4 regions of the Streptomyces sp. RLA012 genome follow, and region 3 is predicted to be linked to each of the others. Evidence: riboswitches for the same ligand, from Rfam matches in the RefSeq annotation. Region 3 holds a riboswitch; each other region holds the start of a gene.
What was found. Region 3 has a riboswitch for S-adenosylmethionine ahead of RV986_RS01625 (putative leader peptide). Riboswitches for the same ligand answer to the same signal wherever they lie in the genome.
Positions count from the first base shown of each region.

Region 1 (6,850 bases), 8.0 Mb from region 3:
AGCGGGTCACGTCGAATCGCGTGAGGTTGCCGCAGAGCGTGCAGCGCCAGCGGGTCTCGGCGGTCGGCAGGGGAACCGTCATATGGCAGTCGCTTTCCTTCTAGTGTCCGCCCAGCGCCCGTCTCTGGAACGTGTGGCTCGTTACCCTACGGCCTGGCGGGTACTCGACGCTCGGCCGTCCATGACGGCGAGGCACTCTGTGCGTATCGGTCCGGTTACGTCATGCTCTGTTCCATGATCAGCACGTGCGGCAGGGCGACGGGCAGGGCGGTGCGGGGGCAGTCCGCGCCGGTGACGTACGGGCTGATCGTGCTGTGCTGCCTGATTTTTCTGATCGGGCCGGCTTCTGGTCTCAATCCGACGTACGGCACCGGGGACGCGCTGCTGGTCGCCCAGCGGGCCTACTTCCGGCGCTGGGGCGTGATCCCCGCCGAGCTCTTCGACGGGAACCCGAGCGCCTGGCTCACCCCGGCGACAGGCCTGTTCATCCACGGCAGCTGGCTCCACCTCCTGGGCAACATGCTCTTCTTCTACGTCTTCGGAGCGATGACCGAGGAACGCATGGGCCACCTCGGGTTCGCCGTCTTCTACGTGGCCTGCGGATATCTGGCCCTGTTGGGCTACGCGATCGCGAACTCCGCCTCCGAGCAGAGTCTGGTCGGCGCGTCGGGGGCGATCTCCGCGGTCCTCGGAGCGTTCTTGTACCTGTTCCCCAGGGCCCGGGTGACCAGTCTCTTCCCGTTCCTCTTCTTCCTGCCGCTGCGCTTTCCCGCCTGGATCGTGCTGCCGTTCTGGGCGACCCTGCAGTGGGTGGCGGCGGGCCGCAGTCCCTCGGGGCCCGGTGTCGCCTATCTGGCCCACCTGGTGGGCTTCTCGCTGGGCTTCGTCTCCGCGTGGGTGCGGTTCGGGCGGGCGACTAGAGTGAAAACCCCAGCAGCGGCCCCCGAGGGAGAAAACCAGCCGTGATCACCGCGATCGTGCTCATCAAGACCAGCGTGGACCGGATCCCCGAGATCGCCGAGTCGATCGCCGCGCTGGACAGTGTCAGCGAGGTCTTCTCCGTCACCGGTACGTACGACCTGATCGCCATGGTCCGGGTGAAGGCCCACGACGACCTCGCGGACGTCATCCCCGGCAAGATCAGCAAGATCCCCGGCGTCGAGGCCACCGACACCCACGTCGCCTTCCGCACCTACTCCCAGCACGACCTCGAAGCCGCTTTCGCCATCGGCCTCGACAACTGACTCCCTGGTCCTCAACCGCGGGACCCGAGGCTTTCAGGGGCGCGGGGAACTGCGCGACAAGCCCCCACCGGCCGACAGCCGAAAGACTGCGGGCGGCCGGGGGAATCCGGGGCGCAGCCCCGGCCTCAGGGGCGCGGGGAACTGCGCAACCAGCCCCCACTCACCCGCAGACGAACAACCCGGGGCCGAGGGCGGAGCCCAGACCGCCTCAGGCCGTCGGCACGCAGCGGCCGTCCTGCGTGCGGTAGTTCCACTTCGCCCCGTCCCGCACCAGTTCCTTCACGGCCCGCACAAAGCGCTCCACGTGCTCGTCGGGCGTACCGGCCCCGAAGCTGACACGGATCGCGTTCAGCGACTTCTCCCCGGGCGCCGCCTCGGGCGCACCGCACTCGCCCTGCGTCTGCGGATCGCTCCCGAGCAGCGTGCGCACCAGCGGATGGGCGCAGAAGAGCCCGTCGCGCACCCCGATGCCGTACTCGGCGGAGAGCGCGGCGGCGAAGTGGGAGCTGTTCCAGCCCTCGACGACGAAGGAGATGACGCCCACGCGCGGAGCGTCGTCCCCGAAGAGGGACAGCACGCGCACCTCGGGCACCTCGGCCAGCCCCTCCCGCACCGCGCGGATCAGCTGCCGCTCACGTGCGACAAGCGTGTCGAAGCCCGCCTCCGTGAGGGCCTTGCAGGCGGAGGCGATGGAGTAGACGCCGATCACGTTCGGCGAACCGGCCTCGTGCCGGGCGGCACTCTCGTACCACTCCACGTCCACTCCCCCGTCCGTACGCCGCGTGACCTTGCGGCTGGCGCCGCCGCCCGCGAGGTACGGCTCGGCCTCGCGCAGCCAGTCGGCGCGCCCCGCGAGGACACCGGAGCCGAAGGGCGCGTACAGCTTGTGTCCGGAGAAGGCCACCCAGTCGACGTCCAGGTCGCGGACGGACACCGGGTGGTGCGGGGCGAGCTGCGCGGCGTCGAGGACGATACGGGCGCCGTGCGCGTGCGCGACGGCGGCCAGCTCGCGCACCGGCCACACCTCGCCGGTGACGTTCGAGGCGCCGGTCACACAGACGAGGGCCGGGCCGTGCGGGTCGCGCTCGGCGAGGGCGCGTTCCAGGGTGGTGACGGCCTGGTGCGGGGTGCGGGGCGCGTCGAGATAGGTGACCCGTGCGTCCTTCCACGGCAGCAGCGAGGCGTGGTGCTCGGTCTCGAAGACGAACACCTCGCAGTCGGCCGGAAGGGCGGCGGCGAGCAGGTTGAGCGAGTCGGTGGTGGAGCGGGTGAAGACGACCTGGTCGTCCTCCCGGCAGTCGAGGAACTCGGCGACGGTCCCGCGGGCGTTCTCGAAGAGGTCGGTGGACAGCTGCGAGAGGTACCCGGCGCCGCGGTGCACGCTGCCGTAGTACGGGGCGTACGCGGCGACGTCGTCCCAGACCCGCTGCAGGGCCGGGGCGCTGGCGGCGTAGTCGAGCGCGGCGTACGTGACGTCGCCGCCGGTGACGAGCGGGACGGTCACATCACGTCCCAGAACGGGCAGTGGGGCACAAACGGACTGGTCGGCGGCAGCGAGGGAGACAGACATGGCGAGCTCCTGTGAGAGGCAGGCGGAAGCACCGCGCGAGCCGGGTGCACGGGGGTACGGCGGTGGTACGGCTCAGCGCGGGAAAGAAAGGAAAAGGGTGTGCGGAAGCGGGGCTCTACGCCCTACCGCATTCGCTTGCTCACAGAAGGCTCCCTCGAACGACCAGGACCCCTGGGCTGTGTCCACTCGAAAGAGGGCGAGGGGTCCGCGCTTGCCGTAGACCTCGCTGCCTACGACCTGGTCTTCACCCGGGGCACCCCGCCACGGACGGAGGGTTGCCGGACAGCCGGCCGGGGCCTGATGGCTGTCGCTCATGACCTGATATCGCATCCTGCCACACGATCTTCCGACCGCAACCCCGCTGTCCGTATACCGGGACGACGGAGTTGCGGTCGGAGATCAGGGGCCTCGCCGGAGGCCTACGCCTGGCTGGCCGCCACCCAGCGCTCCAGCGTCCGTTCCGCCGCCCCGGAGTCGACGGCCTCCGCCGCCTTCGCCATCCCGGCCCGCAGCTGGTCCGTGAGCGGCGCGTCGGTCGGGGACAGCGCGACCAGGGCCGCCGCCGAGTTCAGGAGCACGGCGTCCCGTACGGGCCCCGTCCCGCCGCTGAGCAGCCGCCGGGCGACGTCCGCGTTGTACGAGGCGTCGGCCCCGCGCAGGGCCTGAACGGGGACGAGGTCGAGGCCGACGTCACGCGGGTCGAAGCGCTCCTCGGTGACCTTCCCGTCGCGGACGATCCAGACCTTCGACGTCGACGTGGTGGTCAGCTCGTCCAGCCCGTCGTCACCGCGGAACACGAGTGACGAATGGCCGCGCTCGGCGAAGACACCCGCCACGATCGGCGCCATCCGGGCGTCCGCGACCCCGACCGCCTGGGCCCGCACCCGCGCCGGATTCGTCAGCGGACCGAGAAAGTTGAACACCGTCCGGATCCCCAGCTGCCCCCGCGCCGCCGCCACATGGCGCAGCGCCGGATGGAACTTCACCGCGAAGCAGAAGGTGATCCCGGCCTCCTCGGCCACCTCGGCCACCCGCTTCGGCGTCAGCTGCAGATTGACGCCGAGCTGCTCCAGGACGTCCGAGGCACCGGACGCCGAGGACGCGGCCCGGTTGCCGTGCTTGACGACCTTGGCGCCGGTGCCGGCCACGACGATGGACGACATGGTGGAGATGTTCACCGTCTTCGCGCCGTCACCGCCCGTCCCGACGATGTCGACGGTCTCTCCGGGCACCTCGATCACATTGGCGTGCTCGTACATCGTGCGGACGAGGCCGGAGATCTCCTCGACGGTCTCGCCCTTGGCCCGCAGCGCCACCACAAAGCCGGCGATCTGTGCGTCCGTCGCCTCGCCGCTCATGATGCGGTCCATCGCCCAGGCCGTGTCGTCCGCGCTCTGGTCGCGGCCGTCGAGCAGGCCGTTCAGCACCTCGGGCCAGGAGCGGTCCGCCGTGGTGTCGCCTCCAGCGGGGTTCACAGCGCTCATGGTCGCTCCTGGGTTCGTAGAGGTACGCGGATGGACGTACGCAGACGGGCTCGCCCCCGCGTGCGGGGGTGGGTCCACCCTATCCAGCCGGGGGCACGGCAAAGAGCCCCCGTCCGGGCAATGGACGGAGGCTCTTGCCGTGGCGATCAGTGGCGACCGGTCAACCGGTCAAAGGATCAGTGGTGGCCGTGGCCGCTCGTGATCTCCTTGTACTCCTCGACCGTGGGCTTGGGGATCTGGTTGTCCTCCCCGTAGTAGCCCTCGCTGAGCTTGGCGCGGAGCTTCTCGGTGCCCTTGACCTTGCGCTCGACACCGTTCTCGTCGACCGTCGGGCCGATCTCGGCGGGCTGGTACTGCTCGTGCGCGGTGAGCGTGTGCAGGGCCTCGGGGCCGAGCGGCTCGTGCACCTCGATGAACTCACCGTGCGGCAGGCGCTTGATGATGCCCGACTCGCGGCCGTGCAGCACCTTGTCCCGGTCGCGGCGCTGGAGGCCAAGACAGACCCGCTTGGTGATCACGAACACGATGACCGGCAGAACGAAGAAGCCGATGCGCACGAACCAGGTGATCGAGTTGATCGACAGGTGGAAGTGCGTGGCCCAGATGTCGTTGCCGCCACCGATGAGCAGGACGAAGTACCAGCTGATCCAGGCGGCGCCGAACGCGGTCCGGGTCGGGACGTTGCGCGGGCGGTCCAGGATGTGGTGCTCGCGCTTGTCGCCGGTGACCCAGGACTCGATGAACGGGTAGACCGCGATCGCGACCAGGACCAGCGGGAAGATCACCAGCGGGATGAACACACCCAGGACGAGCGTGTGACCCCAGACGTTGATCTCCCAGCCCGGCATCACACGGATCAGGCCCTCGGAGAAGCCCATGTACCAGTCGGGCTGGGCGCCCGTGGACACCATGTCCGGGCGGTAGGGGCCCATGGTCCAGATCGGGTTGATCGAGGCGATCGCCGAGACGGCCGCGATGACACCGAAGACCAGGAAGAAGAAGCCTCCGGCCTTGGCCATGTAGACCGGCAGCAGCGGCATGCCGACGACGTTGTTGTTCGTCTTTCCGGGGCCCGCGAACTGCGTGTGCTTGTGGTAGAAGACCAGGATCAGGTGGCCGACCACCAGGCCGAGCATGATGCCCGGCAGCAGCAGGATGTGCACCGAGTAGAAGCGGGCCACGAAGTCGCCGCCCGGGAACTGCCCGCCGAAGAGGAAGAACGACAGGTACGTGCCCACGATCGGCACGGACAGGACCGCGCCCTCCATGAAGCGGACACCGGTGCCGGAGAGCAGGTCGTCCGGGAGCGAGTAACCGGTGAAGCCGGTGAACATGCCCAGGACGAACAGCAGGAAGCCGAACAGCCAGTTGACCTCACGCGGCTTGCGGAACGCACCCGTGAAGAACACGCGCATCATGTGCACGAACATGCCGGCGAGGAAGATCAGCGCCGCCCAGTGGTGGATCTGCCGGATCAGCAGACCACCGCGCACATCGAAGGAGATGTGCATGGTCGAGTTGAACGCCTCGGACATCAGCTGGCCCTGCAGCGGGACGTAGCTGCCGTGGTACTCCACCTCGTTCATCGACGGGTGGAAGAACAGGGTCAGATACACACCCGTGAGGATGATGATGATGAAGCTGTAGAGGCAGACCTCACCCAACATGAACGACCAGTGGTCGGGGAAGATCTTGCGCATGTTGGCCTTGGCCAGGGAGTAGATCCCCAGGCGGCCGTCGGCCCAGTCGGCCACCCGCTCACCGGCGGGCGCCTTCTCGCGCGAGCGCGAGTCGGAGGTGGTGGTAGTGCTCATCCGCGCTCCCAGAAGGCAGGACCGACGGGCTCTTCGAAGTCGCCGAGCGCTTCGAGGTAGCCCTGTTCGTTCACACCGATGCGCAGCTGCGGCAGGGCGTGACCGGCCGGGCCGAAGATCACTCGGGCACCGTCGGAGAGGTCGAAGGTGGACTGGTGACAGGGGCAGAGCACGTGGTGCGTCTGCTGCTCGTACAGGGAGATCGGGCAACCGACGTGGGTGCAGATCTTCGAGTACGCCACGATGCCCTCGTGCGACCAGGCGAGCTCACGCTTGTCCTTGATGTTCGCCGGCTGGAGCCGGACGATCATCAGGGCGGCCTTGGCGATCTCCATCTGGAAGTCCTCGTCGTGCTCCTCCAGGCCCTCGGGCTTGACGAAGGTGAGCGAGCCGACGGCCACGTCGGAGGCGCGCAGCGGCTCGTTCGTGTTCATGTTGACGAGGAGCTTACCCTTGGACCAGAGCGTGTGGCGCAGCTTGGTGCCGGGCAGCGGGCCGAGGTCGCGCAGCAGCATGACGCCGGAGAGCGGGAACAGGGCCAGCGCACCGAACATCGTGGTGCGGATCAGCTTGCGACGGCCGAGCGCGGACTCCTTGGCACCCTGCTTGAAGTCGGCCAGGACCTGGGCCTTGACCTCGGGCTCCGCCTCGATCGGGTGACGCTCGGCGGGAATCTCCACGTCGGACATCAGGGTGCGGGCCCAGTGGACCGCGCCCGCGCCGATCGCGAAGAGCGCC
Region 1 covers NZ_JBWDPA010000002.1:8,248,068-8,254,917, reverse strand. The annotation lists gene RV986_RS37885 (hypothetical protein) at 1-82, opposite strand, end outside; gene RV986_RS37880 (rhomboid family intramembrane serine protease) at 235-966, shown strand; gene RV986_RS37875 (Lrp/AsnC family transcriptional regulator) at 963-1,244, shown strand; gene RV986_RS37870 (aminotransferase class V-fold PLP-dependent enzyme) at 1,453-2,814, opposite strand; SAM riboswitch class IV at 3,017-3,133, opposite strand; gene trpD (anthranilate phosphoribosyltransferase) at 3,234-4,298, opposite strand; gene qcrB (cytochrome bc1 complex cytochrome b subunit) at 4,475-6,112, opposite strand; gene qcrA (cytochrome bc1 complex Rieske iron-sulfur subunit) at 6,109-6,850, opposite strand, start outside.
Region 1: linked by a shared signal. The riboswitch ahead of RV986_RS37870 (aminotransferase class V-fold PLP-dependent enzyme) and the one ahead of RV986_RS01625 (putative leader peptide) in region 3 are both predicted to bind S-adenosylmethionine.

Region 2 (6,850 bases), 1.6 Mb from region 3:
GTCGCTCCCGCGCCGGAGAACTTGCCCGCGTTGCGCGTCGGGTTGGGCGTCTTGGCGACCTGGGTGATGTGGTAGGCGATACCGGGGTTGGGCCCGAAGTAGGCGTCGATCTTCCCGCTGGACAGCGCGAGGTAGACGCTGTTGTTGTCCTGGAAGTACTTGACGGTGAGCTTCTTGCCCTCCTTCGCCAGCTTGGCCTTCCACTCCAGCAGCAGCTTCTCCTGGTTGGTGCCGGCGCCCACGGACACGGTCTGGCCGGCCAGGCTCCGGTAGTCGCCGTCGAAGTTCCAGGTGCTCTTCTTCAGCACCTCGAAGCCGAGGTTGTCCTGCCGGTAGGAGGCGAACTCGTACTTCTTCTTGCGCTCCTCGGTGTCGGTGACGTTCGAGAAGGCGACGTCGACCTTGCCACTGTCGATGCCGACGAACAGGTTCTCCCAGGTGGAGTTCTTCACCTCCGGCTTCAGCCCGAGGACCGCGGCGACCAGCCTGCCGAGGTCGGGTTCGGCGCCGGTGAGGGTCTTCTGGTCCTGGCCCACGTACGCCAGCGGCGGAGAACCGGCGGGCAGGGCGCCGACCCCTACGACCAACGTGCCGCTCTTCGCCACCGACTTGGGCAGTTCGGCGCTGATGGACTTGACCTCGGACACCTTGAGGTCGGTCTGCTGGGCGGCGCCGTTGGAGAGCGCGCCCACGGTGACGGTGCCGACCGCGGCGCTGCCGGAGGTGGTGGCCGCGTCGCTCTCGCCCCCGCACGCGGCGAGCCCGGTGGCGAGGGTGGCGACGGCGGTGGACACGGTGAGGCCACGGAGGAGTCTGCTGCGGAGGGTGAGGGTGCGCATGGCTGTCCTTGTTCGGTGTATGGGGATGGCGATGGCGATGGGCACGTTGGCGGTGGCAGTGATGGAGATAGCGGTGACGGTGGCTGTGGCGGTGGGCTGTACGGGAGGGGGCTCAGAGGACCTTGCTCAGGAAGTCCCTGGTCCGTTCGTGCTTCGGGTGGTCCAACACCTCGGCGGGCGGGCCCTGTTCGACGATCCGGCCCTCGTCGAGGAAGACGATCCGGTCGGCGACCTCACGGGCGAAGCCGATCTCGTGGGTGACGATGAGGAGGGTGGTACCACTGGTGGCGAGGTCCTTGATGACGGCCAGTACCTCGCCGACCAGCTCGGGGTCGAGGGCGGAGGTGGGCTCGTCGAAGAGGATGACGCCGGGCCGTAGCGCGAGGGCGCGGGCGATCGCCACCCGCTGCTGCTGCCCGCCCGACAGCTGACGGGGATAGGCGGCGGCCTTGTCGGCGAGTCCCACCCGGCGCAGCAGGGTGCGTGCCAGCTCCTGGGCCTCGGGCTTGCCCAGCCTGCCGGTGGCCACCGGCGCCGCCGCGACGTTGTCGAGCACCGTCAGATGCGGGAACAGGTTGAAGTTCTGGAACACGAAGCCGATGCGGCTGCGCTGGACCCGGATGGCCCGCTCGCTCAGCTCCTTGAGCCTCCCCCAGCCTTCGGCCGGGGGGACCCCCATCTCGCTGCGCTTGCCGTGCCGGCGGACGCCGATCGGCTCGCCGTTCAGGCTGACATGGCCGATCTCGGGCTTCTCCAGATGGTTGATCACCCTGAGGAGCGTGGACTTGCCGGACCCGGACGGTCCGAGGACGACGGTGACCTCTCCCGGACGTACGGTCAACTCCACGCCGTTCAGGACGCGTTGGGTCCCGTACCACTTGTGCACGTCGTGGACCTCGACCGCGGCCGGACGTATGTCCAAGGTCTCGTTCGTCATGACGCCGCCTCCTCGCGGACCCGGGCCCGCAGGTCACGGAGACCCGAGCGGACCTTCTGCAAAGGGGTCGGCGGGAGGGTGCGCAGGGCGCCCCGCGAGTAGTACCGCTCGACGTAGAACTGGATGACGGAGACGACACTCGTGAGAATCAGGTACCAGACGGTGGCGACCAGCAGCAGCGGCACGATGTCGCCGGAGTAGGTGCTGCCCATGCTCTGCACCGAGCCGAAGAGGTCGAGCAACGAGACGTAGAAGACCAGCGACGTGCCCTTGATCAGGCCGATCAGCTGGTTGACGTAGTTCGGGGTGATGGAGCGCAGCGCCTGCGGGAACACGATCCTCGTGAACTGATAGCCCTTCGGCAGCCCGAGCGCCGAGGCCGCCTCGTGCTGGCCCTGGTCGACGGAGAGGATCCCGCCGCGCACCACTTCGGCCGCGTACGCCGCCTCGTTGAGGCTCAGTCCGACGACCGCGACCACCATGTCGGTGGCGAGCCGGGACTCGTCGAAGGTGAAGAAGGCGGGGCCGAACGGGACGCCGAGGCTCAGCGTCTGGTAGAGCGCGCTGAAGTTGTACAGGAAGAGGAGTACGACGATGAGCGGCACCGAGCGGAACAGCCAGATGTACACCCAGCTCACCGCGCGCAGGACCGGACTCCCGGAGAGCCTGCCCAGGGCGAGCAGGATGCCGCCGAGCAGCCCCAACAGGGCGCTGTAGGCGGTCACTTCGAGGGTGATGAGCAACCCGTCGAGGATCGTCGGCCGCAGGAACCAGTACGGGAAGCGGTCCCACTGGAAGAAGGGGTTGGTCGCCAGCCCGTGGACGATCTGGGCGACCACGACCAGCACGATCGCCGAGGCGATCCAGCGGCCCGGGTGGCGCAGCGGCAGTACGCGCTGCGCCACCGCCGGTCGAGGCTCCGCCGTGCTCAACGGCACGGCGGAGCCCAGGGATTCACTCATGGAGGGCTCCAACGAATGCGGACACCCCGCCGCGGCCCGGACGACGACGACAGTGCGCGCGGGGACAGACGGATGTCAGGAGGTACGGAGATACGGAGATACGGCGGGTACGGAGGGGGAATCTCCTCGACGGCGTGCCGGAGCGACGGTGACGGCCAGAGGTTCGGACGTCGAACGTCCCCGCCTCAGACGGTGAACGTCCGAGGTTCGGTCGCGGTTCGGTCGCGGTTCGTGGAGGAGTTTCGGCCGTTCGGAGATTCGGCCGTTCGGAGGCTCGATGCCTCGCAGGCGGAAGCGGTCAGGCCTGACAGAGACAGCGGGCGCGGCGGTTGGTACAACACAGTGCGGCGCCGGGGCAGCCGTGACACCGCGGAGCGGTCGTCCCCTCGGCTGCGTACATCGCGGTCACCGTCACCATTCCGCCCCGTGGGGCCTCACGTGCACCGGAGTCGTTCCGGTCCAATGCGGCGTAAGTTAGGCATGGCCCCTGGTGCTTGTCAACGCTCACCGGCCCGAATGACCACGTCGTGAGACCGCGCACAGGCCTTCTTGACGCCTACACGCACCGCACGGAGACTGACGAGGACGGTCACGATCGTCAGCGCCCGTCGCACGGGATTTCCCGTACGACGCGGTTATCGGCCCCGGCCCGCTGACAGGCAACCCTTCCACCGCGACGGGGTGCCCCGGGTGACGACCGGGTCCCGCCGGAGCGGCGGGGCAAGCGTGGTCTCGCTTCTCGCGAGCCCCGGACATGGGAGCGGTGGGAATGACCGGGAAGGGCACGAACGGTCTGACGAGGCGTCTGCATATCGATCTGCAGCGGGTCTCCAGCGCGTACTAGATCCGTCCGGTCCGTCGTGTCTCACGATCCGGACCGGTCCCTCCGTACGTCAGCGCAGTCACTCCCCTCGCCTCCCCTCGCCCCCTTCGTCCTCTTCGTTCGCTGTCGCCCACGAGGTGGCCGGGGCTTCGTCGTTCCCAGGAGAGTCATGCCCGAGACAGTTTCGCTCAGTTCGACCGCAGGTACCTCCGGCACGTGTACGTCAACCACGCGCGTTCCGGGGGTGGTTGGCGCGGGCCTGCGGGGCGCCGCCGCACCGGCTCGCCCGCACCGCGTCCACAGCCGGATCGGCGTGGGCCTGGCCGGCGGGTTCTACCCGGCGCCGCACCGTTATCAGCTGTACCTCTCCGAGGGCTGTCCCTGCTCGCTGCGCGTCTCGATCACCCTCGATCTGCTGGGTCTGCAGGAGTCGGTCGCCACGACACTGCTGGAGCTCCCCACCAAGACAGCCGAGACGGCGGGGGCAGGAGAGACAACGGAGACAGGCGAGACAACCGGGGCCTCCGACTCGTTCGCCGCACTGCGCGGCGCGTACGAGGCCACCTGGCACCACTACGACGGTCCGCTCACCGTGCCCGCGCTGTGCGACCGCTGGAGCGGACGTATCGTGAGCAACCACACGCCCGACATCCTGCACGACCTCGCCGGGCTGCTGCCGTGCCGCGACGACGCCCGTCTCCCCCGGCTGCACCCACCGGCGCTCGCCGCGGACATCGACGCCTTCCGTGACCGTCTCGACCGGGACGTCACCTCGGCCGCGCGGCCGGAGACGCGGGCGGCGGCACTTGAGTCACTGGACCGGCAACTCGCCTCGCGGACCTACGCGTTGGGCGACGAGCTGACGGCCGCGGACGTCGACCTCTGGGTGGCCCTCACCCAACTCGACGCGCCGGACGCCCTCTTCCCGTACCGGCATCTCCAGGACTACGTACGTCGACTCGGCACCCACCCGGCCTTCCGCACCACGGTGCGACGGAGGCCTTGCCGAACCCTGCCGAACTGATCCGCACTCTTCCGCACTCTTCCGCGCCCTCCCGGGGACAACCGGTAAGCCGGTCAGCCGGTCAGCCGGACGTCCCCGGGATCCCGGCGGGGATCGCCGCGCACAGGGGAACACCGCCGCAGCCGCACTGGCCGACCGACGAGGAGAGCTGCAGCTGCGCGGCATCGGCCGCCGCATCCGGCGGACCGTGGAGCCGGACGAGCGCTGTCTGCCGCCGCGCTGGCGGCGGGCCGGCTCAGGCCTTGGCGCGGGTGAAGACGAGCGTGCCGATGACGGTGGTCAGGCCGCGGAGCATCCCCATCTGGTTCCAGCCCATGTCGAACTGGTCGCGGTCCACGGTGAACTCCGCGGTGAGGGTGACGGTGTCGGCGCTCGCCTCGGTCACCCGGCCGGTGACGGGCTGCGGCCGGCTGATACCGCGCACGGTCAGCTGTCCGCCGATCTCGACGGTGTCGTCCGCGCCGGGAGCGGCGTTACGGGCGGCGAAGGTGATCGTGGGGTGCCGGTCCGCGTCGAAGAGGTCGGCGGAACGGAGGTGCTTGTCCCGCTTGGCGTTCTTGGTGTCCAGGGACGCGACATCGATGGTGATGGTGCCACTGGCGGTCCCGTCGGGCTGTACCTCGCCCTCTCCGGTGACGCCGGTGAAGGTGCCCTTCACGGTGACCATGCCCCACATCGTCTTGTGCTTGATCGCGACGGTGGTACGGGCGGAGTCGAGCTGCCACAGGCCGGTTTCGACAGCGACGGTCATGAGTGTTCTCCAGACGGTTACGAGCGGTGCACAGCGGTGAGACGACCCACGGTGTTACGACGCACGAAGGTGCGACACAGGGAAGCGCGCGGCACCCGGGGACTACGGGGACAACGTCGATCATCCAAATTTGGATGACCCCACGCTAGCCGGTTCTTCAAATTTGGACAACCGGTAGACTGTGACACCATGGCCGACTCATCCACCCCCGCTGATCTGCCCGAACATGAGCCGACGGGCGACGGCGAGCTGCTGCCCGCCCCGCTGCGGGCCTGGATGCGCCTGCTGGCGGCGGCCGGGGCGATCGAGCAGCAGTTGCGTGCCCGCGTCAAGGACAGCCTCGATGTCACGCACGACGAGTTCCTGGTGCTGTGCCTGCTGGCCGACCAGCCCGGCTCCAGCCTGCGGATGACAAGGATCGCGGAGTTGCTCGGCCGCCCCAAGACACGGCTGACGTATCAGGTGGCCTGCCTGCAGCACGCGGGCCTGATCACCAGGCGCTCGGCGTGCGGGGACCGGCGCGGCATCGAGGTGGCCCTCACCGACAAGGCGCGCCGCCTGTTGCGCGAGTCCACGGGTCCGCTGGCCGACGCCGTCTCGCAGGCCATCGCCCAGACGGCCTGCGCACAGCGGTACGAGGCGCTGCACGACTTGTTGCCACCCGTACCGGAGCCCGGCGCGGACCCCGGGACGCCCCTGGAGGGTGAAGTGACCCCCGAGGGGCTGAGCAAGTAGCCCGGGCGCAGGCGGTGACCCGGCCCGCCTGTACAAGCCCGCCTGTACAGCTTGCCCGTACAGGGCGCCCGTACAGCACGGCGGGTCAGAAGCCGGGGAAGACCCGCCGCAGGTCGTCCAGCGTGAGGGTGTCGCCCCTGAGGGTCACCCCGGCCGGGGTGTGGGCGGCGGCGTGGCGGCCGGTGACGAGGCGCAGCCACCACTCGGCGGGTGCGCTCAGGACGGCGTCGGGCTCGGCCGGTTCGTCGGTGAGGGCCACCGCGTCGCCCAGGTCGAGTCCGAAGGAGCGCGGCGGGGAGATGGTGCGGACCGCGAGGCGGGCGTGGCGTCCACCGAGGGCGTCGGCCTTGCCGAGGAAGCCTATGAGCAGGCCGGCCTGGTCGAGGAGCGGTTCGACCGCGGCGGGTGCCAGGGCCGCCGTGCGGTCGAAGGCCACCTCCACGTCCCAGGTGTGGTGGGTGAATTCGCCGAGCCGCAGGCCCGCCACCGTCGCGACGTCCACGGGCGCCGGCAGGAAGCCGAGATCGACCCGGAGTTCTCCGCGGGCCCCCGCGTCGAGCGCCTCGTAGCCGCGTACCAGTGCCTCGTTGGCGGTCACGAAGCCCTCGGCGCGCTCGACGGGGGTCATCGCGTCCCAGCGCGCCCACACCGACTTGTTGAAGTCGCCGTCCTTGGGCCCGCTGCCGTTCAGCGCACCCTCCAGCGAGGCCAGGCCGATCTCGGCGCCGCTGCCCAGGTGGCTGAGGACCTGGGACACGTCCCAGTCCGACGCCCCGGAC
Region 2 covers NZ_JBWDPA010000002.1:1,908,218-1,915,067, forward strand. The annotation lists gene RV986_RS09030 (ABC transporter substrate-binding protein) at 1-839, opposite strand, end outside; gene RV986_RS09035 (amino acid ABC transporter ATP-binding protein) at 952-1,776, opposite strand; gene RV986_RS09040 (amino acid ABC transporter permease) at 1,773-2,738, opposite strand; SAM riboswitch class IV at 3,326-3,471, shown strand; gene RV986_RS09045 (putative leader peptide) at 3,508-3,582, shown strand; gene RV986_RS09050 (glutathione S-transferase C-terminal domain-containing protein) at 3,806-4,585, shown strand; gene RV986_RS09055 (YceI family protein) at 4,821-5,336, opposite strand; gene RV986_RS09060 (MarR family winged helix-turn-helix transcriptional regulator) at 5,526-6,071, shown strand; gene RV986_RS09065 (maleylpyruvate isomerase family mycothiol-dependent enzyme) at 6,157-6,850, opposite strand, start outside.
Region 2: linked by a shared signal. The riboswitch ahead of RV986_RS09045 (putative leader peptide) and the one ahead of RV986_RS01625 (putative leader peptide) in region 3 are both predicted to bind S-adenosylmethionine.

Region 3 (6,850 bases):
CACCGAACTGGTCAAGAAGAGCGAGACGTTGCTCGCCAAGGAGTACTACCGCGCCGCCGACGGCACGATCGGCACCCAGACCGCGAAGCGCTGGCAGGACTTCGCCGACTTCGAGTTCACGTCCGGCCTGCTGGTGGACGAGAACGGCAAGAAGCTCACCAAGGCGCCGGACGCCTCGACGTTCTTCACCGACGCCTACCTCCCGGACACCAAGTGAGGACGGCCCTGCGCGCGGTCTGGCCGCCGCTGCTCGTCCTCGCCGTACTCGTGACCGGCTGGCAGGTGTACGTGGCCGCCGCCGGTGTCGACCCGACGGTGCTGCCCAGCCCCGGCCGCGTCCTGTCGCAGGGCTGGACGAACCGTGGCGACCTGTGGGACCAGACGCTGCCCACCCTCCAGGAGACCCTGCTCGGCTTCGCGCTGTCCTTCGCCGCCGCCTGGCTGGTGGCCGTGGTACTGGACTTCTCGGCGACGGCCCGCCGGGGCCTGTATCCGCTTCTGGTGGCCTCCCAGACCATCCCGATCGTGGCCGTCGCACCCCTGCTGATCATCTGGTTCGGCTTCGGTCTGCTGCCGAAGATGCTGGTGGTGACCCTGACGACGTTCTTCCCGCTCGCGGCGAACCTGGCAGCGGGCTTCGCGGCCACCGACCGCGACGCGATGCGGCTGCTGCGCTCCCTGGGCACGGGCCGGGTGCGCGCCTTCAGGCTGGTCCGGGTGCCGAGCGCGCTGCCCCACTTCTTCACGGGGCTGCGGGTGAGCATCACGTACGCCGTGGTGGGCGCGGTCTTCGCGGAGTACGCGGGCGCCGAGAAGGGCCTCGGCATCTATATGCAGGCGCAGAAGAGCGCGTTCCGCACGGACCTGGTGTTCGCGGCGGTCGCGGTGACCGCCGCGCTGAGCATCGCCCTGTTCGGGGCGACCTGTCTGCTGCAGCGGCTCGTCCTGCCGTGGGAGCGGGCGCTGGCGAAGGAGAGCCGGTCATGAGTCTCGAAGTACGTGGCGCGGGAAAGACGTTCGGGTCGCTCGCAGTGCTGCGCGACCTGGACCTCACCGTGGAGCCGGGCGAGTTCGCGGCCGTCATCGGTCCGAGCGGCAGTGGCAAGAGCACACTGTTCAATCTGATCTCCGGTCTGGACAGGCCCACTTCGGGCGAGATCCTGGTTGACGGCGCCCCCGCGTCCGTCGCCTCGGGCAAGGTCGCCTACATGCCCCAGAAGGATCTGCTGTTCCCTTGGCGCACGGTGCTCGACAACACGGCGCTGGGGCTGGAGGCCCAGGGGGTGCGGAAGAAGGAGGCGCGGCGTAGAGCCGGCGAACTCTTCGGGGCCTTCGGCCTCGACGGCTTCCAGTCCTCGTATCCCTTCCAGCTCAGCGGCGGTATGCGGCAGCGCGCGGCGCTGCTGCGCACCGTCGTTCTGGAGCGGCCGGTGCTGCTGCTCGACGAGCCGTTCGGGGCGCTGGACTCGCTCACCCGCACGGAGATGCAGCTGTGGCTGGCCGACATGTGGCAGCGCTACCGCTGGACCGTCGTACTGGTCACGCACGACATTCGTGAGGCCGTCCTGCTCGCCGACACGGTGCATGTCCTTTCGCCCCGCCCGGCCACGGTCGTCGAGCGCATCGAGGTGCCGCGCTCCGGCCCGCGCGGCCTCGACGCCCTCATCGAACCGGAGTTCGCGGCGACCGAGCGGCGGCTGCTGGACGCCCTCAGCGGCCGGGCGAGCCGGGTGGAGAGCGAGGTGACGGCCGGATGAGCGAGCTCCTGGCCCACGGCATGGGTACGGAACCGGTGGCCCCCGACTGGCCGCCGCTCACCGAGGCGGAGGTCGAGGCCGTCGTCGGTTCCGTGCGCGTACTGTGGCGCAGCCCGCGCCCGCTGTCGGCGGCCGCCCTGGTCGAGCGGGGCGGACGACGGCTCTTCGTGAAACGGCACCACCGCGACGTACGCACCTTGGAAGGTCTGGCCGAGGAGCACGCCTTCCTGCGGTATCTGCGAGACCGGGGTGCGCCGGTCGTGGAGGTGCTGGGGGCCGAGGCGCGCGGGGAGTGGGTGTACGAGGTCCACACGGCCGGAACGGGGACGGATCTCTACCGGGACGCGCTGTCGTGGTCGCCGTTCGTGTCCGTGGCCCATGCCCGGGCCGCCGGTGCCGCACTGGCCCAACTCCATCTGGCGGCGGAGGGGTTCGGCGCCCCGAGGCGGCGCCCACAGCCCCTCGTCTCCTCCTTCAGCGTCTTCGCGGCGGTCGACCCCGAGGCCGCGCTGGAGGCGTACGCGGCCGAGCGACCGGCACTGGTGGCGGCGTTGGCGGGCCGTCCCTGGCGGGCGGACCTGCGCGCGGTCCATCTTCCCTTCCACCGGCGTCTGCTGCCCCACCTCGGCCGCCTCGCACCGCTGTGGACGCACAACGACTGGCATGCCTCGAACCTCCTGTGGGACCCCGCGACCGGCACGGTCTCGACCGTCCTCGACTTCGGCCTCAGCGACCGCACGACCGCCGTCCACGACCTCGCGACCGCCATCGAGCGCAACACCGTCCAGTGGCTCGACCCGTCCCGCCCCGTCCGCCCGGACGACGTGGACGCGCTCCTCGACGGGTACACCTCGGTACGCCCGCTGAGCCCCGCCGAGTCGGCTGCCCTGCCCGAACTGCTGCCGCTCGTGCACGCGGAGTTCGCCCTCTCCGAGCTGGGCTACTTCCACGGCGTCACCGGATCGCGGGCCAATGCCGATCTGGCGTACCGGTATCTGGTGGACCACACCCGGTGGTTCACGACCGGCGACGGGCTCCGGCTCCTCGATCGAGTACGGCTGCGCGCGCATCGTTCCTAGTGCCGCACCAGGCGATGTTCGCCCCGTGATCACCAATGCCGCCATTGACGTACGACAGCACCGCTCCGTACGATCACGATCGGCATCGAGTGTCAGCGTCAAGCCCTGGCTTGCTGACCGGCAACCCTCCGACGCGGTGGGGTGCTCCAGGTGAAAGCCCGGCAGGGTCACCGACGATCTCTGCAAGCGCGAGGCCCCTTGGCCGGGGCCGGAGATGGGGAGGACCGGCATGCAACACAACAGTGACCTGAGTGCCTCACGTGCCTCCCTCGTGGCCGCGACGGTGTTCTCCCGATTCTCGCGCCGACGCCACATCGATCTGCAGCGCTTCACCAGCTGCCTCTGTCACGCCTGATCGCCTTCCCCAGGGCCGACTGACGTCCGTCGTCGCCCGTGGCTCCCGCAGGCACCTCCCCGTGGCCTCCCGCGGTGCTGTCGGTGTGCACGGACATGTTCCGCAGCCGCCGACACCCGTTCCTGCCTGACTCCCCTCTGACTCCCGCCTGAACAGCACTGCCCCGTCGTCGGAGTTGCACCGGCCGGGGCGGCGCACCCACGCGCGGCCGTGATCCGCACGGCATCCCGTGCCTGGTGACACGAGTAGGAGAATCCTCGGTGACAGCACATCCGGATTTCCGACCCACCCGATGGGCGGTGCTGGCCGCCCTCTTGACCACCAGCGTCCTGCTGACCGCCTGCGGGTCGGGCGGCGACGACTCCGACACCGGCAGCGGCAGCGGCCGGGCGAAGTCCGGTGGCACCTTGACCTTCGCGGTGGGTTCCGATGCCGGCTGCGTGGATCCGCAGCAGGTGGCCAGCAACGACACCATCTACTCGGTGCGGCAGATCGTGGACTCCCTCACCGACCAGGACCCCAGGACCGGCAAGATCGTGCCCTGGCTGGCGAGGAGTTGGGCCATCAGCTCGGACGCGACGACGTTCACCTTCCGTCTCAGATCAGGTGTCACCTTCAGCGACGGGACCGAGCTGACCGCGCAGGTGGTCAAGGACAACTTCGACGCGGTGCCGAAGCTCGGCGCCCTGGGGACCCTGGCCGAGGGCTACTTGAGCGGCGTGGACAGCACCACCGTGGTCGACCCACTCACCGTCCGCGTGAAGTTCCAGCAGCCCAACGCGCAGTTCCTGCAGGCCACTTCGACGCATTCGCTGGGCATCGAGTCGTCGGCGAGTGTGAAGAGGACCCCGCAGCAGAAGTGCAGCCAGGGAGTGGTCGGATCCGGGCCCTTCGCGCTGAAGAGTTATGTGCAGAACCAGTCGATCACCCTGGCCAAGCGCACCGGATACGCCTGGGGTTCCTCGCGGTGGAGCAAGAAGGGCGAGGCGTATCTGGACAAGCTCGTGTTCAAGGTGGTGCCCGAGGCCGGTGTGCGCGCCGGCGGTCTGCAGTCCGGTCAGGTCGACGCGATCAGCAGCGTCGGCAAGGCCAACGAGGCGGCGCTGAAGGGCGGCCCGGTGAACCTGGCACGGCGGGCCAATCCCGGTGCGGTGTTCAACCTGGGGCTGAACAACTCCCGCCCGGTCCTGAAGGACGCCAAGGTACGGCAGGCGATCCTGTACGCCATCGACCGGCAGCAGATCGCCGACACCGTGTTCCCGACCGGCACCCAGCCGGCGACCAGCGTCCTGGCGCGCACCACGCCGGACTACGAGGATCTGAACACGGACCTGGCCTACGACGCGGCCAAGGCCAAGTCCCTGCTGGACTCGGCCGGTTGGAAGGCGGGCGGCGACGGTGTCCGCTCGAAGGACGGCACCAGGCTGAGCCTGACCGTCAAGTGGTTCGCGAACTCGGCCACGAACCAGCCGACGCTGGAGCTGATCCAGCAGCAGCTCAAGGCCGTCGGCATCGACGTGGTGCTCAAGCAGCTGCAGATCTCCCAGCTCGCCCAGACGCAGCAGTCCGGTGACTACGACGCGCTCTGGGGCAACCTGACCCGGGCCGACCCGGACATCCTGCGCACCCTGTACTCCACCGGGCTGGCCAACGCCTATCGCCTGTCGGCGAGCCCGCTGGACTCAGTGCTGACCCGGCAGGCGGCAACGACCGACACGGCCAAGCGGAAGCAACTGGCAGGCGAAGCACAGCAGTTGATCGTGCGGAACGCGTACGTCGTGCCGGTGGTGGAACTGCAGACTCAGCTGGGCGTGTCGAAGAAGGTGCACAACCTGGACTTCGATGCCTCCAGCCGGGTCCAGCTGCACGACGCCTGGATCGGCTAGCACATGCGCCGCTATGTGATCAAACGTCTCGCCCAGGCGATCGGCGTGCTGTGGGCGGCCTACACGGTGTCGTTCCTCGTGCTGGACTACCTGCCCGGTGATCCGGTCTCGGCGATGGCCGGCGCCGGATCGGACTCGGCCCAGATCGATCCGGCGCAGATCGCCGCGCTGCGGCAGCAGTACGGCTTCGACAAGCCGGTGCTGGTGCAGTACGCCGACCACCTCGGCAAGGTGGTACGCGGGGACTTCGGCGACTCGGTCTCCACCGGTCGGCCGGTGGCCTCGACGCTGGCCGACGCACTGCCGGGGACCCTGCAGCTGACCGGTGCCGCGCTGCTGCTCGCGGTGGTCCTCGGCGGCGGTCTGGCGGTGCTGGCGACCTACACCACGCGGCGGTGGCTGCGGCAGCTGCTGCTGTCGTTGCCGCCGCTGGGAGTGTCGGTCCCGACGTTCTGGGTGGGGCTTGTGCTCGTCGAGTCGTTCTCCTTCCGGTTGCACTGGTTCCCGGCCTTCGGCAACGACGGGCTGCGGGGACTGATCCTGCCGGCCGTGACACTGGCGATCCCGACCGGTGCGCAGGTTGCGCAGGTACTGGCCAAGAGCCTGCTCACCGCGCTGGATCAGGCCTATGTGGAGACCGCCCGCGCCAAGGGCGCCGGCCGCTGGCGGGTCCACCTGCGGCACGCGCTGCGCAACGCGTCCCTGCCGGCCCTGACGGTCGTCGGCCTCCTGGTCGGGCAGCTGATCGCCGGTTCGGTGGTCGTCGAGACGGTGTTCTCGCGTGACGGCCTCGGCCGGGTGACGGCCGCCGCGGTCACGGCCCAGGACATCCCGTTGGTCCAGGGGGTGGTGGTGTTCGGGGCACTGATCTTCGTAGTGACGAACCTGATCGTCGACCTCGTCTATCCGCTGCTCGACCCGCGGATCGTGGTGGCCTCGGGCAGGAAGGCGGGTTTCGCATGAGCCAGAGCCAGGGTCTCGTCGACGACGCCACCGGCGCCGCACTCGGCCTCGCGCGACCGGTCGATCCGGGAATCGGCCCCGGATCGGGGCGCCGCGTCGACGTGCGGCGGGTCCTGCGGTTCGTGCTGCGGCGCCCCGGCCTGCTGCTGTCGGTCCTCGTCGTCGTACTGGTGGTGCTGGCCTCGTTCCGGCCGGGGCTGTTCACCTCGCGGGATCCGCTGAGGGGGGTGCCGTCCCAGAACTTCCGAAGCCCGAGCGGCGCGCACTGGTTCGGCACCGACGAACTGGGGCGCGACGTGTTCTCCCGGGTGGTCCACGGTGCGCAGCTGTCGTTGAAGGCGACGCTGATCGCGGTGGCGGTCGCCTTCGTGGTCGGCAGCCTGCTCGGTCTGGTCGCCGGGTTCGTCGGACGCTGGGTCGACGACGTGCTGATGCGCTTCGTCGACGTACTGCTGTCGATCCCGGCGCTGTTCCTGTCCCTGGCCCTGGTCACCGCGCTGGGCTACGGGACGGTGAAGGTGGCGGTCGCGGTCGGGATCGCCAGCGTCGCCGGCTTCGCACGGGTGACGCGGGCGGAGGTGCTGCGGGTGCGGCAGGCGGTCTTCGTCGAGGCCTCACACTCGTGCGGATCCCGCTGGTTCTCGGTGCTGGGTCGGCACGTGCTGCCCAACGCCGCGGGTCCGGTGATCGTCCTGGCCACCCTCGACTTCGGCTCCTCCATCCTGGCCGTGTCCGCGCTGAGCTTCCTCGGCTACGGAGCCCCGCCACCGGCGCCGGAGTGGGGCACGCTGATCTCCGACGGCCGCAACT
Region 3 covers NZ_JBWDPA010000002.1:279,940-286,789, forward strand. The annotation lists gene RV986_RS01605 (ABC transporter substrate-binding protein) at 1-217, shown strand, start outside; gene RV986_RS01610 (ABC transporter permease) at 214-987, shown strand; gene RV986_RS01615 (ABC transporter ATP-binding protein) at 984-1,757, shown strand; gene RV986_RS01620 (phosphotransferase enzyme family protein) at 1,754-2,836, shown strand; SAM riboswitch class IV at 2,918-3,031, shown strand; gene RV986_RS01625 (putative leader peptide) at 3,066-3,191, shown strand; gene RV986_RS01630 (ABC transporter substrate-binding protein) at 3,452-5,077, shown strand; gene RV986_RS01635 (ABC transporter permease) at 5,081-6,040, shown strand; gene RV986_RS01640 (ABC transporter permease) at 6,037-6,850, shown strand, end outside.

Region 4 (6,850 bases), 6.0 Mb from region 3:
ACGAGCTTCCCTCCGCCCGGCTCTACCCGGTCGGCAAGACCTCCTGGGCCGCCGTCAGCGCCGACATCAAGAAGCAGATCGGCAAGGCGGTGTCCCCGGACGGCAGCCCGTCCGGTGTGCTCGGGTCGCTCCAGCGGGCGGCGACGGCGGCGGACGGTGTGAGTGCGGGGCGGTGATGTCGGTGGCGGGGGATACGGTGCTGTGCCATGGACGAGCCGAATAGGCTGAGCGGGAGGGAGCAGGCGATCCTCGCCATGGAGCGGCGCGGGTTCGCGGGGCCCGGGGCCAAGGAGCGGGCGATACGCGAACAGCTGGGGCTGGCTCCCATCCGCTACTACCAACTCCTCAACGCCCTCCTCGACGACCCGCGGGCCCTGGCCCACGACCCGGTGACGGTGAACCGGTTGCGCCGGGTCAGGGAGTCCCGCCGAACAGAACGCTGACGCCGGCCCCGACGAGAAGTTCTTCGCCCCCGCCGCCCCTACCCTCCCCCAAGCTCTCGGCTTCGCTCGAGCAGGGGGGACCCCCCGTCATCCCTGGGGGCTCCGCCCCCAGACCCCCGAGATCGGCCTGAACGGCCTCGTCCTCAAACGCCGGACGGGCTGAGTGGCGCGGACCGGGGTGGAGATGGCTGCTGGGGTGGGTGGGGTGCGGCCTCCGGTCTTCTCCTCAAACGCCGGGTGAGCCGGGGTTCTCAGGGGCGCGGGGAACTGCGCGATCAGCCCCCACCGGCCCGCGGACAAGCAAACCCGGCGGGCGGGGGATTCGGGGCGGAGCCCCGCCGTGGGGGTGCGGGGAACTGCGCATGGATAGGGTCGGTGTATGGGCAGCCATTCGGAAACACCGGGATCCCCGGACGCCACGGAACCCTTGCCGACCTCGGAGACCTCGGAGACCTTGGAGACCCAGGCGATCCCGACGACCCCCGCGGGACGCGACGGTCTCGACGCCATCCTCACCCGGCCCGACCGGGCCGTCATCGCACTCGACTTCGACGGAACCCTCGCCCCCATCGTCGCCGACCCGGAACAGGCCCGCGCCCACCCCGCCGCGGTCCCCGCCCTCGCGGCCCTCGCCCCGAAGGTCGCCTCCGTCGCCGTCGTCACGGGCCGCCCGGCGGGCGTCGCGGTCCGCCACGGCGGCTTCGCGGGCGTCCCGGGTCTCGACCATCTCGTCGTCCTCGGCCACTACGGCGCCGAACGCTGGGACGCCCGCACCGGCACGGTCACCGCCCCCGCCCCGCACCCCGGCGTCGCCGCCGTCCGTGCCGAACTGCCCGGGGTCCTCGACGAGAACGGCGCCTGGCAGGGCACCTGGATCGAGGAGAAGGGCCGCGCCCTCGCCGTCCACACCCGCCGTGCGGCGGACCCGCAGGCCGCGTTCGAGGCCCTGCGCGAACCCCTCGCCGCACTCGCCACCCGGCACGGTCTGATCGTCGAACCCGGGCGGATGGTCCTCGAACTCCGTCCCCCGGGCATGGACAAGGGCGTCGCCCTCCTGGAGTACGTCCGCGAGGTCCACGCCGAAGCCGTCCTCTACGCAGGCGACGACCTCGGCGATCTCCCCGCCTTCGCCGCCGTCGAGAAACTCCGCTCGGACGGCGTCCCCGGGCTCCTCGTCTGCAGCGGCAGCTCCGAGGTCAGCGAACTGGCCGAACGCGCGGACCTGGTCGTCGACGGCCCCGCGGGAGTCGTACAGCTGCTGACGTCACTGGCGGCGAAGATCGACTGACGCCCCGCTCACACGTCTCCCGCCTGCTCCTGCCTGCTCCTCCTGCTCCTGCCTGCTCCTCCTGCTCCTCCTGCTCCTCCTGCTTCTTCTACTTCTTTTATTTCTTCCGCTCCTCCAACGCCCGCAGCTGCTCCAGGAACCACTGCGCCGGAGGCAACGCCGTAGCCGCCGCGGCGAGCCGTTTCGTGCGTTCGGCACGCTCCCCGCCCGACATCGACAACGCCTCGTGCAGCGCACGCGCGGTGCCGACCACGTCGTAGGGGTTCACCCCGACCGCGTCCTCGCCCAGCTCCTCGTACGCCCCCGCCTCCCGCGAGAGCACCAGCACGCAGCCCTCGTCGGAGACGACCGGCACCTCCTTGGCGACGAGGTTCATGCCGTCCCGGATGGGGTTGACGAGGGCGACGTCGGCCAGCCGGTACGCGGCCAGCGAGCGCGCGAAGTCGTCCTTGACGTGCAGGACGACCGGGGTCCAGTCCGGCGTCCCGTACTGGGAGTTGATCTCGGTCGCCACCCGCTGGACCTCGGCCGTGTAGTCGCGGTAGACGGCCAGGTCCTGGCGGGAGGGGTAGGCGAAGGCCACGTGGACGACGCGCTCGCGCCACTCCGGGTGGTCCTCCAGCAGCTGCCGGTACGCCAGCAGGCCTCGCACGATGTTCTTCGACAGCTCGGTCCGGTCGACCCGCACGATCGTCTTCCGGCCCTCCCCGATCTGCTCACGCAGTGTGGCCATCCGCTCGCCGACGTCCGCCTCGTGCGACCGCCGCCGCAGGAAGTCCGCGTCCGCCCCGAGCCCGTGCACGCCGATCCGGGTGTCGCCGAGTCCGCCGACGATCGCGGTGGCGCAGGCGGTGAACGCGTCCGCCCAGCGGTGGGTCAGGAAGCCGAGCCGGTCCGCGCCGAGCATGCCGCGCAGCACCTGTTCGGCGATGTCGTCGGGCAGCATCCGGAAGTAGTCGAGCGGCGCCCAGGGGGTGTGCGAGAAGTGGCCGATGCGCAGGTCGGGGCGGAGCTCCCGCAGCATGCCCGGCACCAGCGTCAGGTGGTAGTCCTGTACGACCACCACCGCGCCCGGCGCCGCCTCGTCGGCCAGCGCCTCGGCGAACGCGCGGTTGTACGCCTCGTACGACGCCCACTGGCGCCGGAACTCCACGTCGAAGACCGGCTCCAGCGGGGTCTGGTACAGCATGTGGTGGACGAACCACAGCACCGAGTTCGCGATGCCGTTGTACGCGTCCGCGTGTACGTCGGCGTCGATGTCCAGCATCCGTACGCCGTCCTCGCCGACCCCGCGCCGGACCGCCTCGCGGTCGCCGGCGCCGAGCGCCGCGCACACCCACAGGGCCCCCGCGTCCGGCCCGATCGCGGAGAGCCCCGAGACCAGCCCGCCCCCGCCGCGCCGGGCGCGCAGCGAGTCGTCGTCCTGGATCTCGTAGGTGATCGGCCCGCGGTTGGATGCGACGAGGATGCCGTGGGCGCCTTGCGTTGAAGCGGGGGAAGCCATGCCTCGAAACTTAGCCCCGCATGGAAACGCTCAAACGTTCCCTTCAGCCGTATGCCGTCCGCGGGTCGGTGGGGGTCGCTCGCGCCCACGCGGCGGAGCCGCATATGTGTCACAGCCCCGCGCCCCTTGCGGGGGTGCCTTACGCGGCCCTTCGCTTCTGGTACTCGGCGATTTCGGCCATCGGGGGACGTTCCTCCGTGTCGACCGAGTAGGTACGCGGCTCGAAACCGTCCCCGCTCCGTTCGAACTGGGTGAGCGCCGGACGGATGAGGTGGCCGCGGGCCAGCCGGAGCTGGGCGGTGCGGTAGATCGCGGCGGACATCCGGCCCAACGCCTGCCCGTCCTGGTGGCGGTGCTTGCGTACGCCCACGTCGACCTGGGCGAGCGCGTCCAGGCCCACCAGGTGCAGGGCGTCGACCAGCATGCCCAGCTCGATGCCGTAGCCGACGGGGAAGGGGAGCTGTTCGAGCAGGGAACGGCGGGCCGCGTACTCCCCGCCGAGCGGCTGCACGAAACCGGCCAGCTGCGGCCAGTGCATGTTGAGCAGCGGGCGGGCCATGAGTTCGGTGACCCGGCCGCCCTGACCGGCGGCACCGCCCAGCGGACGGTCGTACATTCCCTTGACGAGGTCCACGCCCGGCTCGGTGAGCAGCGGCCCCACGATCCCGGAGACGAAGTCCGACGAGAACTCCTTCAGGTCCGCGTCGATGAAACAGACGATGTCCCCGCTCGTCACCAGGAGCGAGCGCCACAGCACCTCGCCCTTGCCGGGCAGGGTCGGGATGCGCGGCAGGATCTCGTCCCGGTGCACCACGCGCGCGCCCGCCGCGGCGGCCACCTGCGAGGTGCGGTCGGTCGAGCCGGAGTCGACGACGACGATCTCGTCGACGAGGGGCACCTGCTGCATCAGGTCGTGGCGGATGACGGCGACGATCTCGCCGACCGTCTCCTCCTCGTTCAGCGCGGGCAGCACGACACTCACCGAGGAGCCCGTGACCCGTTTGGCGGCCATGAGTTTGTGGAGCGGGCGATCGGTCACGGACCAGGAGCGATTGCTCAGCCAGCGCTCGACTTCCTTCAGCACGGTCTGCGGCTCCTCACTGTCTGATCACCCGGTGTCACGGTGTGATCCATCTCGCGGTTCGGACGACTATCTCAACTGTCCTGGCCTTCGGTTACAGTCTTGAACAACGCGGATGACCATCGCATTGCGTAGATCGTTCCGCGCCGAAGACCAACAACCGAATACCGCTCATCCAGAGGGGCAGAGGGATACGGCCCGATGAAGCCCCGGCAACCCTCCGGTCGGTTCTTGTCACGTCGATGTGGCGAGGCTCCCGGCTCGGGAAGGTGCCAAATCCGTCTTACGGCGAAGTGCGTCGTGAGAAAGATGAGGAGAAAGGGCCTCGCCTCCATGGCTGCGCAGACTGTTGCAAGCACCACGAACTCCGTCCCGGACGACACCACCAGCGTAGACGGCGTCGATCTCGGACCCGCCGTCGCGCTTTCCTGCCGCGAGTGCGGCCACCGTGTGCCGCTCGGCCCGGTGTTCGCCTGCGAGGAGTGTTTCGGCCCGCTGGAGATCGCGTACGACTTCTCGGCCTACGAAACCGAAGAGCTCCGCAAGCGCATCGAAGCGGGCCCCGCGAACATCTGGCGGTACGCGGCGCTGCTCCCCGTCCCGGCCGACGTCGCCGACAAGCCGAACATCAACCCCGGCTGGACCAAGCTCGTCAAGGCCGACAACCTCGCCCGCGAACTGGGCGTCGAGGCCGGAAAGCTCTTCGTCAAGGACGACTCCGGCAACCCGACGCACTCCTTCAAGGACCGCGTCGTCGCCCAGGCCATCGAGGCCGCCCGCGCCTTCGACTTCACCACCCTCTCCTGCTCCTCCACCGGCAACCTCGCCGGCGCGGTCGGTGCCGCCGCCGCCCGGGCCGGCTTCCGCTCCTGCGTGTTCATCCCGCACGACCTGGAGCAGGGCAAGATCGTCATGGCCGCGATCTACGGCGGCGAGCTCGTCGGCATCGAGGGCAACTACGACGACGTGAACCGCTTCTGCTCCGAGCTGATCGGCGACCCGGCCGGCGAGGGCTGGGGCTTCGTCAACGTCAACCTGCGGCCGTACTACGCGGAGGGGTCCAAGACCCTCGCGTACGAGATCTGCGAGCAGCTCGGCTGGCGGCTCCCCGACCAGCTGGTCATCCCCATCGCCTCCGGCTCCCAGCTCACGAAGATCGACAAGGGCCTGCAGGAACTGATCAAGCTCGGGCTGGTCGAGGACAGGCCGTACAAGATCTTCGGTGCGCAGGCCGAGGGCTGCTCGCCGGTGTCCGTCGCCTACAAGGCCGGCCACGACGTCGTACGGCCCCAGAAGCCGAACACCATCGCCAAGTCGCTCGCCATCGGCAACCCCGCCGACGGACCGTATGTGCTGGACATCGCGCGGCGGACCGGCGGTGCCGTGGAGGACGTCAACGACGAGCAGGTCGTCGACGCGATCAAGTTGCTCGCGCGGACCGAGGGCATCTTCGCCGAGACCGCGGGCGGGGTGACGCTGGGGGTCACCAAGAAGCTGATCGACAACGGGCTGCTGGACCCGACACTGACCACCGTCGTCCTGAACACGGGTGACGGCCTCAAGACGCTGGACGCGGTGGCCGGTACGGGGCTGACGGCGACCATTCGTCCCAGCCTGGACTCCTTCCGAGAGGCCGGCCTCGCGTAAGGCCCGGCTCGGAAGACCAACAGCCCCGCGCCCCTCTGGGGTGCTACCCGACCGGAGGTCACAAGGAATGAGCGTCAACGTCCGCATCCCCACCATCCTGCGCACCTACACCGGTGGCAAGGCCGAGGTGACAGCCGAGGGCGGGACCCTCGGGGAGGTCATCGCGGACCTGGAGAAGAACCACACCGGCATCGCCGCACGCGTGCTGGACGACCAGGGCAAGCTGCGCCGGTTCGTCAACGTGTACGTGAACGACGACGACGTCCGCTTCGAGCAGGGTCTGGAGACGACGACGCCGGACGGCGCGGGCGTCTCGATCATCCCGGCCGTCGCCGGTGGCTGACCGTCAGGCGCGCCGTTACCCAGGGTGAGATCATTACCCTTGGTAATGCCAATCACTGTGAGTTCATCGAATTGCCCCCTCCGTGAGAGAAACGGAGGGGGCAATTCTGCATGGTTGAGCACGGTACAGTTGGGGAACCCGCTCCACTTCGCGTACCGGGCGCATATGAGTTCGCGCCCGAAGTCCGACAAGAAGTAGCCAAAGTACCCCGCATCTTTGAGCCTTATACGGCTTTTATGGGGCCCGACTTGCCCTAAATCTTTGCAAATTCTCCCTATATTTCCGATCAGTCGTGCCCTGAATTCTCGTCCGATTGACCTGTTGCAGACGGCAGTTGGACAGATACATTCAGCCGCGGTCGACGCGTTCCGGCGCACACCCCCAACCGTTGGGGGGTGGAGGTCTGACCCGGGTCCGCGAAGTGCGGTCCTGTGCAAGGGCCAGTAATAGGGGAGTTAGGCATGGCTCAGGGCACCGTCAAGTGGTTCAACGCGGAGAAGGGGTACGGCTTCATCGCGGTCGACGGTGGTGCGGATGTTTTCGT
Region 4 covers NZ_JBWDPA010000002.1:6,304,166-6,311,015, forward strand. The annotation lists gene RV986_RS29010 (extracellular solute-binding protein) at 1-176, shown strand, start outside; gene RV986_RS29015 (DUF3263 domain-containing protein) at 207-443, shown strand; gene otsB (trehalose-phosphatase) at 823-1,731, shown strand; gene RV986_RS29025 (alpha,alpha-trehalose-phosphate synthase (UDP-forming)) at 1,829-3,235, opposite strand; gene RV986_RS29030 (glucosyl-3-phosphoglycerate synthase) at 3,375-4,319, opposite strand; SAM riboswitch class I at 4,485-4,632, shown strand; gene thrC (threonine synthase) at 4,650-5,963, shown strand; gene RV986_RS29040 (MoaD/ThiS family protein) at 6,031-6,306, shown strand; gene RV986_RS29045 (cold-shock protein) at 6,768-6,850, shown strand, end outside.
Region 4: linked by a shared signal. The riboswitch ahead of thrC (threonine synthase) and the one ahead of RV986_RS01625 (putative leader peptide) in region 3 are both predicted to bind S-adenosylmethionine.